Regions from separate parts of the Streptomyces sp. NPDC008125 genome, predicted to be linked through region 2. Evidence: riboswitches for the same ligand, from Rfam matches in the RefSeq annotation. Region 2 holds a riboswitch; the other holds the start of a gene.
The links. Region 2 has a riboswitch for cobalamin ahead of ACFZAX_RS10560 (ABC transporter substrate-binding protein). Riboswitches for the same ligand answer to the same signal wherever they lie in the genome.
Positions count from the first base shown of each region.

Region 1: it holds a riboswitch for cobalamin, as region 2 does, so the genes downstream of both, ACFZAX_RS32075 (CbtB-domain containing protein) here and ACFZAX_RS10560 (ABC transporter substrate-binding protein) in region 2, are expected to answer to the same signal.

Region 1 covers NZ_JBIBHR010000027.1:2,976-8,001, forward strand. The annotation lists gene ACFZAX_RS32050 (transposase family protein) at 1-572, shown strand, start outside; gene ACFZAX_RS32055 (hypothetical protein) at 846-1,259, opposite strand; gene ACFZAX_RS32060 (hypothetical protein) at 1,265-1,738, opposite strand; gene ACFZAX_RS32065 (tetratricopeptide repeat protein) at 1,973-2,320, shown strand; gene ACFZAX_RS32070 (CbtA family protein) at 2,477-3,250, opposite strand; gene ACFZAX_RS32075 (CbtB-domain containing protein) at 3,273-3,488, opposite strand; adenosylcobalamin (AdoCbl) riboswitch at 3,492-3,638, opposite strand; gene ACFZAX_RS32080 (enolase C-terminal domain-like protein) at 4,602-5,026, shown strand, end outside.
Region 2 covers NZ_JBIBHR010000005.1:109,063-114,088, forward strand. The annotation lists gene ACFZAX_RS10545 (acyl-CoA dehydrogenase) at 1-535, shown strand, start outside; gene ACFZAX_RS10550 (acyl carrier protein) at 829-1,089, shown strand; gene ACFZAX_RS10555 (beta-ketoacyl synthase N-terminal-like domain-containing protein) at 1,086-2,309, shown strand; cobalamin riboswitch at 2,437-2,626, shown strand; gene ACFZAX_RS10560 (ABC transporter substrate-binding protein) at 2,748-3,779, shown strand; gene ACFZAX_RS10565 (iron chelate uptake ABC transporter family permease subunit) at 3,776-4,897, shown strand; gene ACFZAX_RS10570 (ATP-binding cassette domain-containing protein) at 4,894-5,026, shown strand, end outside.

The DNA.
Region 1 (5,026 bases), on a different contig from region 2:
GCATATCCGTCGGCACCGCCCACTCCTACGTCACCACCGTCACCGGCTTGCTCACCGACCAGGCGCCCGGTCTACTCAAGGCGCTGCGCGCGCACGACCCGGACTTCGTCCTTCTGGACGGCACGCTCGCAGAGTGCGACCGCGTCGGCGACGGCAGGCCCGATTACTCGGCGAAGCACAAGCGGCACGGGGTGAACCTGCAGGTGGTCACCGACCTGGCCGGCGAGATTCTGTGGCTGTCGCCGGCCCTGCCGGGCCGGACCCACGACCTGACCGCCGCCCGCACCCACAAGATCCTCCGGATCTGTGAACGCCAGGGCGTTCCGATCCTCGCCGACATGGCCTACATCGGCGCGGGCGACTGGGTCACCACCGCCAAGCGCCGCCCGCCGGGCGGCGAACTCACCCTCACTGAGCGGACCAGGAACCGGGCCCTCTCCGCGGCCCGGGCGCCCGTCGAACGAGGCATGGCACGGCTGAAGTCCTGGCGGATCTTCCGCAGATCCCGCATCAGCCCCAACCGCATGACTGTCATCGCAAAAGCCGTCCTCACCCTGGAGAGGCAACGCTGAAATGGCTCACTGCCCACTCCGCGTCCGTCATGTCCGAGGGATACCGCCGAACACGTTCGGTGTGATCGGCCGCATTCCCGAACCTGTGAGCGACGCAATCACACGACGGAGCAGGAGAGTTGAAATTCACCGGGGCGAGCACGTAAAACTGCGGCAACAGAATCTCCTGGATCTCGGTTGACTTCGCAACCCTGAGCCACCAAGACGCCTTGCCTTCATGCTCGCAGCCGACGGCAACCACCCGATCAAGACTCCCGTACGAGACTCGCCTCGCTACTTACCCCCCAACCTCAGCAGCAAATCACCAAAATTTACCCCTGGAAGCAAACTAATTACACGAGTCGGGGATTCCGAATACGTCCAAGATTCATGGCTCGTGAGCATTTCATGGACCTCGCTCACTGGCACTAGGCGCCCCGCTTCATGGGCGGGCCAATCTTCACCTTCATAAATCTCAAGATATCCTTTTTTGACCCAGGATTCCATCACCGAGGCAAAAATCGACTCAAACTCAACCCATACTTCTTCATCTTCTGACCCAGTCCAGTCCGCCAGCACGGACCATAGCGAGGACATCTCTCGTGCATTAATTAGGATGCACTCTTCGATTTCACCGAGGCGTTCCACAATGACACCAATCAATAATCCGACATCGATGCGCCGCAGCAACCTGCGGCGCATCGACACGACAGCTAGGGAAGGGCAGGGTTGCCCTGCAAAGGAATTCTGGTTACCTTCTTACCGACTTGGTACTTGATGTACGGGCCCTGATGATCCAGTCTCCGCATTCCCGGAAGCCCATTCTCGTACAATATGGTCGGATTTCCCTTCGTGATAAAAAATCCTCCCCCCGTTACGTGGGGAGCGTCTTCCATTTTAGAACCCATCGCCGCTGCCATCTCTCTGACCTCTTCCGGCGACGCACCAGTCATGGAATGCGGGTTCATGAGATCTCGGCCAGGCGATCCACCCGACACTTGGGCTTCGGAATCGGCTTCTGTGAGTGCCTTGCCTTCTCTGAGTGCCTTGCCCAGTCCATCGCTGATGCGTCCGATGCCATCGCCCACGCCAACGGCACCGGTGCCGATAAGGGCCACGCCGCCCGCGACCACGAAACCGCCACCGAGGCAGCCGAAACCGGTGAGACAGAGTGCCCCACCGCCCACGACGCCATCTCCGCCTAAGGGCTGTCCCGCAATTCCTGGCGGGTGCGCGACGACAGCTACGGCACCTCGCCGCGTTGTCGGAACGTCCACACACATCCTGCGCTCCGGCCGGGCCCGTGGCGCGATCGCCACCTCCCCGATTTAGTGGAATATTCAACCACCGGGGTATGTTGTCGCGATCACACGGGCGGGAGGCTCGAACAGCCGCCCCGCCGGCGGCAGAGGAGGAAGCACATGGACGACACCTACTACGAGTTCGGCACGGCCGCCGACCGCTGGAACCGCGCACAGTTCTTCTTCGAGGCGAAGGAGTACCTCACCGCGGCGCGCATTCTCGGCGGGCTCGTGGACGAGGTCCCCGAGCAGGTAGCCCCGCGTCTGCTGCTCGCCCGTGCCTACTACCACTCGGCTCGGCTCGGGAAGGCGGAGGCGGAGCTGCGGATCGTCCTGGAGCGTGACCCGGTCGAGGACTACGCGCGCCTGCTGCTGGGCCGCACCCTGGAGCGCCAGGGCCGGCACGAGGAAGCCGGGCCGCATCTTCGGATGGCCGCCGCCCTGAACGGCGACTTCGGCACCGAGTGACCGTGGCGCCGTCAGCCGTCGCGGAGCCCTGAGCGGCGTCGGGTACCGGGGCACGACCTCCGCCTGTGCGGCCCCCCGCCTGTGCGGCCCCCCGCGTGTGCGGCCGGTGAGCTCTCCGGCCGCACACGGGGGGGGGTGACTCAGCCGCGCGTGGGTTCAGCCCACCGCCCCGGCGGTCCGGGGAACCCCGTCCCGGGAGGTCGCGTCCCGCCCCCGCGAGGAAAGCAGCAAGCGCTCGGTGAGGGCCCCGAAGATCAGCCCGAAGCTCACCCAGAGGGTCGCCTGGACCGCGAGGGTGGAGAGCCGGAACTCCCAGAGCAGAGTCGCCGGGAAGTCCGCGCCCACCTCGTCGAACGACGGCAGGAACACGTACGCGAGTCCGATCAGCAGGACGTATCCGGCTGACGCGGCGATGGTCGCGTTCCAGTTGCCGAGACGCGGCGCGAGCCTCCTCCCGGCGATGACGGCGGCGACGGCGAGCAGGACACTCAGCGCCACCATGAGGAAGAACAGCCCCGTACGTTGACCGATGGTGTCCGGATTGCCGACGGCCGGCGGGTTGGCGGGGTACTTCAGGAACGGTACGAGGTACACGGTCAGCAGCGCCGCCCCCGCGACCAGGGCCGCGGTGGCGCGGGGGCCGAAGCTCCCGATGCGGCCGAGGGCGTAGCAGAAGACGAGTGCCGCGATGCCGCCGACGGCGACGCCGAAGACGAGGACACCGGTGGCGAGGCCGCCGGTGGCCTGCATCGTCCGGCTGACCAGTTCCTCGCCGCCGTGGTGGTCGTGGTTGTGGGCTTCTTCCAGGGCGATGGACGCGTCCACCCGGGACTCACCGAGGAAGTAGGCGACGAGGAGTGCCGCGACGCCCGCGAGCAGGCCCGCGAGCATGCCGCGGACCAGGAGCGCTCGAACGGATACGGAGTTCATGAGAGTTCGGTTCCCCTGAGGTCTAGTGGCAGGGGAAGCCGAGAAGGTGACGGCCGTCGTGGACCCACTCGTGAACGGCCTCGCCGGAGAAGACCGAGGTGGCGCCCTGCTCCGCGCCGACGAAGTACAGCAGGACGAGCATGAGGATGCCGAAGAAGACCGCCCACGGGGCGATCGCCTTCAGCGATATGGGGGTGACGGCGGGTACGCCGGTCGAGGGTGCGGCAACGTGTGCCATGGCAGAACCTCCTGAGGGAACACGCGTCCCGATCGTGGTGCCTGAGACGACGGTGCTGGGTCTGACTTCCCGCAGGTACGGGTTCACAGTGGCGCGACCGTGCCGGATTCTCACCGGACTTCCGTTACACCGTCGTCATGCTGGTGAGACCATAGCGCCTGTGTTCGAGCGCCGCCATGGGGCGTTGTATCGCCGCCCCGTCAACGTGCAGGCCGGAAAAGGCCGTTGAGGAAGGCGACAAAATGACGCGATGCCCCTGCGGGTGATATTCGCCTCGCCGGCGTCGAACCCCGCACCGCACGACGCCGGTTCACCGGCGATGCCGTCGGCCGGCTCGGCTCCCCCGCCGTCGGCATCTCTCGCCGGGCACCGCAGTTCCGGCCCCGCCCATCCGTCCGGTCCGGACGGATGGGCGGGCAGACCGGTCACGGTCGGCCTGAGTACCCGGGCCCCACCTGACACAGCCGCACCCACCCGACCGCCCCCGGTCGTACACCCTCGCGGCCCGTGCCGCACCCCCATGCCCCTGTCGCACCCCCACGTGTCGCGCCCCATCGTGCATGGTCACGCACAGTTGTGCACCTGGCGGAACAGTTGCGGCGCCTCCGCACGCTCACCCGGCGCCCGGCATACCTCACCCCTGCCCCGCCATGGCTGAAACTCGCCCAAGAAATCCGCGCCCGATCGGCGATGCCCCAAGGCCTCCATCCGCCCCTCCCGGGCGGCCGGCACCGGACAGCCGCCCGACATCTTCCCAGCCAAAGAGGCATGCACACAGCCAACCCGCCCTCTCGCGGTCGACATCCCGACGCCCTCCAACTCTTGGCCGGAAGCCGCACCCGCAGCCGTCACACCTCCATGGTTTCGCGCCCGCCTGACTGAAAGCGGCCCATGCATGGCCCTTGACCTCGGCGCGCCACGGCGCCTACTTTCCGTGCAGCGATTCGCCATATTGACCAACGTTCATATATATGAACCTGAAGGGTGCTTCATGCTAGAGGGCGTTCTGTTCTTTCCCGTGACTCCGTTCGCTCCGGACGTCGCCCTGGGCCGCGCTCTGGTGACGGCCGGGGCCGTCAGCGGCGCCGGTGGGGTCGCCGGGGAGGTGCTGTGATGAGCGGCAGCCTGCGGATCACCCGCATCGGGATCACCCCCGTGGCGTTCAAGGACCCGGCTCTCCTCAACGCGGTCGGCGTCCACGAGCCGTACGCGCTCCGCGCCGTCGTCGAAGTCCACACCGATCAGGGTGTTTCCGGGCTCGGCGAGACCTACGCCGACGAGGGGCATCTGCGCCGGTTGCGTGCGGCTGCCGACGCGATCACCGGCATGGACGTCCACGCCACCGGTCCGATGCGCCGGCGGATCGCCGAGGTGATCGGCAGCGACTCCGGCAGCGACGGCCACGGCCTGACGGGCATGATCACCACGAGCAGCACGGTGGACCGGGTCTTCTCCCCCTTCGAGGTGGCCTGTTTGGACATCCGGGGCCAGGCCGTCGGCCGCCCGGTGAGCGATCTGCTCGGCGGTGCGGTACGCGA
Region 2 (5,026 bases):
GGCACCCCGCGACCTCCGGGACCCGGTGTTCCTGCGGGGGCTGCTCGCCGCGCTGGAGGCGCTCCGCTTCGCGCGGGCCCGGTCGCGGATGGGCGCCGCCCCGCCCGGGGATCCGCTCGGGCGCTGGAACGCGGCCTCGGGGGACGCCGTGCGCGGTGTGGAGGCGCACGCGGTCGGACAGGCGGCCGAGGCGTTCGCGCAGGCCCTCGCAGCCCTGCCCGAGGGGCCCGCGCGCGAACGGCTCGCCGAGGTCGAGCGGTTGTTCCTGCTGCGGCAGGTCGGGCGGGGCAGCGGGGAGCTGCTGGCCGACGGGCGGGTGACGGCCGAGCAGGTACGCGCTCTGCCCGACCTGCACGAGGAGGCCGTGGCCACCGTCGCCGGGCACGTTCCCACGCTGGTGGAGGCGTTCGCGCTGCCGGACGAGCTCTTCGCGGACCGGCCGATCGCGGGGTCCGCGTACGCCGACGCCTACGACGATCCCGAAGGCCCCTGGCACCGGGTGCCCGCCCGCCCGGCCGGGGAGGCCGCCCGGTGAGCGGTGGAGCAGGCCGTCCGGTGGCCGGCGAGAAAGGGAACGCGTCGACCGTTTCACGAGGACGCGTCCGACGGGTACGCGAGGCCATGGGCTCACTGGGGGTGAAGGCCGTCCTTCTGGCCTACTGGGGAACGGCCTTCGTTGTCTCGATGGGGCAGAAGAAGCCGCAGGTGGGCGTAGAGGAATCGGTTCGCCGGAGGGCGTAACCAGATGGGGCTCAGCCAGTTACCGAGATGGGCCCGCTGAACGCGCCCGCCACCCCCCAGGTTTGTGCCGAATACAAGAGGAAGATCATGAAGGCCATTCATCCGAAGATCGTCGGCGTGCTGACCGATACGTTCAAGGTGCCCCCGGCCGAGATTCACCCGGAGTCCACGATGGACAGCCTGGAGATGGACTCGCTGGCGGTGGCGGAGTTCGCGGTCATCATCAAGGAAACCCTCGGCATCCACACCCCCGTCGACACCCTCCACCGGGACGCCACCCTCGCGGACATCTCGGAGTTCATCCGTACCGCCTCCCGCCACGGGGAGCCGGTGAGCAACACCCGATGAAGAGGCCCGAGATCGCCGTCACCGGACTGGGCATGATCACCCCGGCGGGCAACGACACGGCCTCCACCTGGGAAGGCGTACTCGCCGGGGTGTCATCGGCCCGTACGGTCCCCGAACTGGACGGGTGCGCGGTCGACTTCGCCTGCACGGTCACCGGCATCGACCTGGACGACGCCGTCGGTGGCCGGACCGCCTACCGGATGGGCAAGTACGTCAAGTTCGCGGTGCTCGCCGCCCGGGAGGCGGTGGCCGACGCCGGTCTCGACCCGGGCGGCTGGGACGGCGCCCGGGTCTCGGTCGTGGTGGGCACCAGCAGCGGCGGGTCGGCGGCGCTCTCCCAACAGGCCGTGGTGCTGGACCGGCTGGGGGCCGAGGCATCCTCGCCCGCGGGCATCCTGCTCACCATCCCCAACATGCCCGCCGCGGAGATCGCGATCCAGCTCCGGGCCACCGGCCCCAGCCTGGCTCCGTGCACGGCCTGTTCGTCCGGGGTCACCGCCCTGTCGGTGGCGCGGGACATGCTGATGAGCGGCCAGTGCGACATCGCCGTCGCCGGGGCGACCGAGTCGATCGTCTTCCCGGTGGCGATGACGGGTCTGGCCCGGTCCGGGGCGGCGGCTCTGCCGGACGGCGACCCGTCTCGGCTCTGCCGCCCGTTCGCCGAGGACCGCGCGGGCCTCGTCATGGGCGAGGGCGCCGCCATCATGGTGCTGGAACGGGCCGAGGACGCCCTGGCCAGGGGGGCCGTCCCCAGGGCGTTGATCGCGGGCACGGGAGCCACCACCGACGCCCACCATCCCACCAGCCCACACCCCTCCGGCAAGGTGGCCAGGGCGGCTGTCGACGCCGCCCTGCGGGACGCCGACTGGCGCGCCGAGGACGTCGGCCACGTCAACGCACACGGCACCGCGACCCCGCTCAACGACGCCACCGAAGCCGCCCTCATCGCCCGGGCCTACCCGCACCGGCCGCCGGTCACCGCACCCAAGGGCGTGCTCGGCCACTGCATGGGCGCGGCGGGCGCCATCGAGGCCGCGCTCACCGTGCTGACCCTCCAGCACCAGCTCGTCCCGCCGATCGCCAACCTGGACGCCCCGGCACCCGGGTTCGACATCGACTGCGTGACCAAGGCGCCCCGGCCCGTCGCCGTCCGCCGGGCCGTCAGCCACTCCTTCGGGTTCGGCGGCCACAACGCCGTGATCGCGCTGCGGCTGCCCTGACCCGGGATCCGTGAGCAGCGGGGCGCCGCCGGACGACCTCCGGCGGCGCCCCGCAGCCGTACCCGGCTCCGGGCCGTGGCGGTGGTCGTACGGCACCGAACAGGCATCCGGCGGGCGCGGAGGGGCGTGATAGCTTCCCAGTGCCAGTCGCACTCCACACATGGGGTCAGGGAATCCGGTGAGAGTCCGGAACTGACGCGCAGCGGTGAGGGGGACGGGCGGGGCCACGGCCACTGGGAGACCCACGGGTTTCCCGGGAAGGCGCCCCGTCCGCACGAACCCGAGTCCGAAGACCTGCTGGCACCCTGCGACCCGAACGGGCCGCAGTACTCCGTACAACGGGCCCCGCGCATGGGCCCAGAGACGCCGAGGTACCCCGTGCCGCCCATGGCCGTGTTTCGAAAGTCCCGCCTGCCAGGCGACGCCTGGCACGCGCCCATGGCCCGATCCGTCCGTTCCGCCGCCCTGCTGACGGCGGGGCTCCTGCTGATGACCGCCTGCGGCGGCACCGGCGACGCACCGGCCACCGCCGGTGCGGCCGCAGACGGATATCCGGTGACGCTCCACAACTGCGGACGCACCGTCACCGTCACCTCCGCCCCGCACCACGCGGTCTCCCTCAACCAGGGATCGACGGAGATCCTGCTCTCCCTCGGCCTCGCCGACCGGCTCGCGGCCACCGCCACCTGGACCGACCCCGTGATGAAGGGCCTGGAGAAGGCCGACGCGAAGGTCCCGAGGCTCTCCGACAATGCCCCCTCCTCGGAGAAGGTGCTGGCGCAGGAACCCGACTTCGTCAGCGCCTCGTTCGAGTCCACCCTCGGCAAGGGCGGGGTCGCGCCCCGCGAACAGTTCGAGGACCTGGGCGTCCCCACGTACGTCTCGCCCTCCGACTGCGCCGGCAAGGACAACAGCGGCGACGGCGACGGCGCCCGCTCCACCGCCCTCACCCTGGACAGCGTCTACGGCGAGATACGCGACCTGGCCCGGGTGTTCGGCGTGCCGGAACGCGGCGAGAAGCTGATCGCCGGCCTGCGGGCCCGCGTGACGGAGGCGACCGACGGCACCGACGCCTCCGGCACCACCCTGATGTACTGGTTCGCCAACGCCGAGGCCCCGTACCTGGCGGGCTGCTGCGGGGCGCCCGGCATCATCACCACCGAACTCGGCGCGAAGAACGTCTTCGACGACACGCACGAGGAATGGCCCCAGATCAACTGGGAGACCATTGCCGACCGCGATCCGGACGTCCTCGTCATCGGCGACCTCACCCGCAAGTCCCAGACGGCCGAAAGCGCCGAGAAGAAGATCGAGTTCCTGGAGTCCAACCCGGTCACCAAGAACATGCACGCCGTACGGAACAAGCGGTACGTCCTGCTCAGCGGCCAGGCCATGAACCCCACCATCCGCACGGTGGAGGGCATCGAGCGCGTCGCGGCGGGGCTGCGCGAGTTCGGCCTCGCCGGATGACGGCCGGCGAAGACCCGGCGGGAACCCGTACCGTCGCACCGGCCGGCAACCGCCCGGTGCCGGCCGGCGCCCGTTCCGTACCGTACGGGCGACGCACCGGCCTGCGGGCCCTGCCCGAACCGCTCCTGTGGTGCGGCGGAACCGTCCTGCTCCTTGCCTCCGTCGCGGTCGCCGTCACCATCGGCCCGGCCCGGATCTCCGTCGCCGACGTGTGGTCGGTGGTCGCCGCCCACCTCGGCCTCGGCGACACGGAGCTGAGCCCGATCCGGGACGGCATCGTCTGGGACCTCAGAATGCCGCGCACCCTGCTCGCGGCCGTCTGCGGCGCCGGCCTCGCGGTGTGCGGGACCGTCATGCAGTCGCTGCTCCGCAACCCGCTCGCCGATCCCTTCGTCCTCGGCGTCTCCTCGGGGGCGTCCACCGGCGCGGTCGTGGTCGTGGTGCTGGGCGTTGGCGGGGGAGCGGTCTCCCTCTCGGCGGGCGCCTTCGTCGGGGCGCTCGCCTCGTTCGCGCTCGTCCTTCTCCTCAGCCACAGCCTCGGCGGCACCACGGACCGGGTCGTGCTCTCGGGCGTCGCGGTGATGCAACTCTTCTCCGCGCTCACCTCGTTCACCGTGATGACCGCCGCCGACGCGGAGCAGACCCGCGGCGTCCTGTTCTGGCTGCTCGGCTCCCTCAGCGGTGTCGGCTGGACGGACGTCCAACTCTGCACCGGCGTGGTGGTGCTCACCCTGACGATCTGTCTGGCCCACGCCCGTACGCTCGACGCCTTCGCCTTCGGCCAGGACGCCGCTGCCACCCTCGGCGTCCACGTCGCGCGGACCCGGACCGTGCTGCTCTGCACCACCGCGCTGCTCACCGCCGCACTGGTCAGCTCGGCCGGGACGATCGGCTTCGTCGGCCTGGTGCTGCCGCACGCCGCCCGGGCGCTCGCGGGTGCCGGACACCGCAGACTGCTGCCCGTCACCGCGCTGGCCGGAGCCGTCTTCCTGGTCTGGGTCGACACCCTGGCCAGAACGGTCCTGGACCCGCAGGAGGTGCCGGTCGGCGTGGTCACCGCGCTCATCGGCGTACCGGCCTTCGTCCTGGTCCTTCACCGCACCCGGAGGGTCGTATGACCGCCCCCGTCGAGGGACTGCGGGCGGACCGGGTGCGCCGGGCGGCCGGCGGACGCCTCATTCTCGACGGAGTGACCCTCGCCCCGCCGCCCGGCGCCACCGTCGGTCTGATCGGTCCCAACGGCTCCG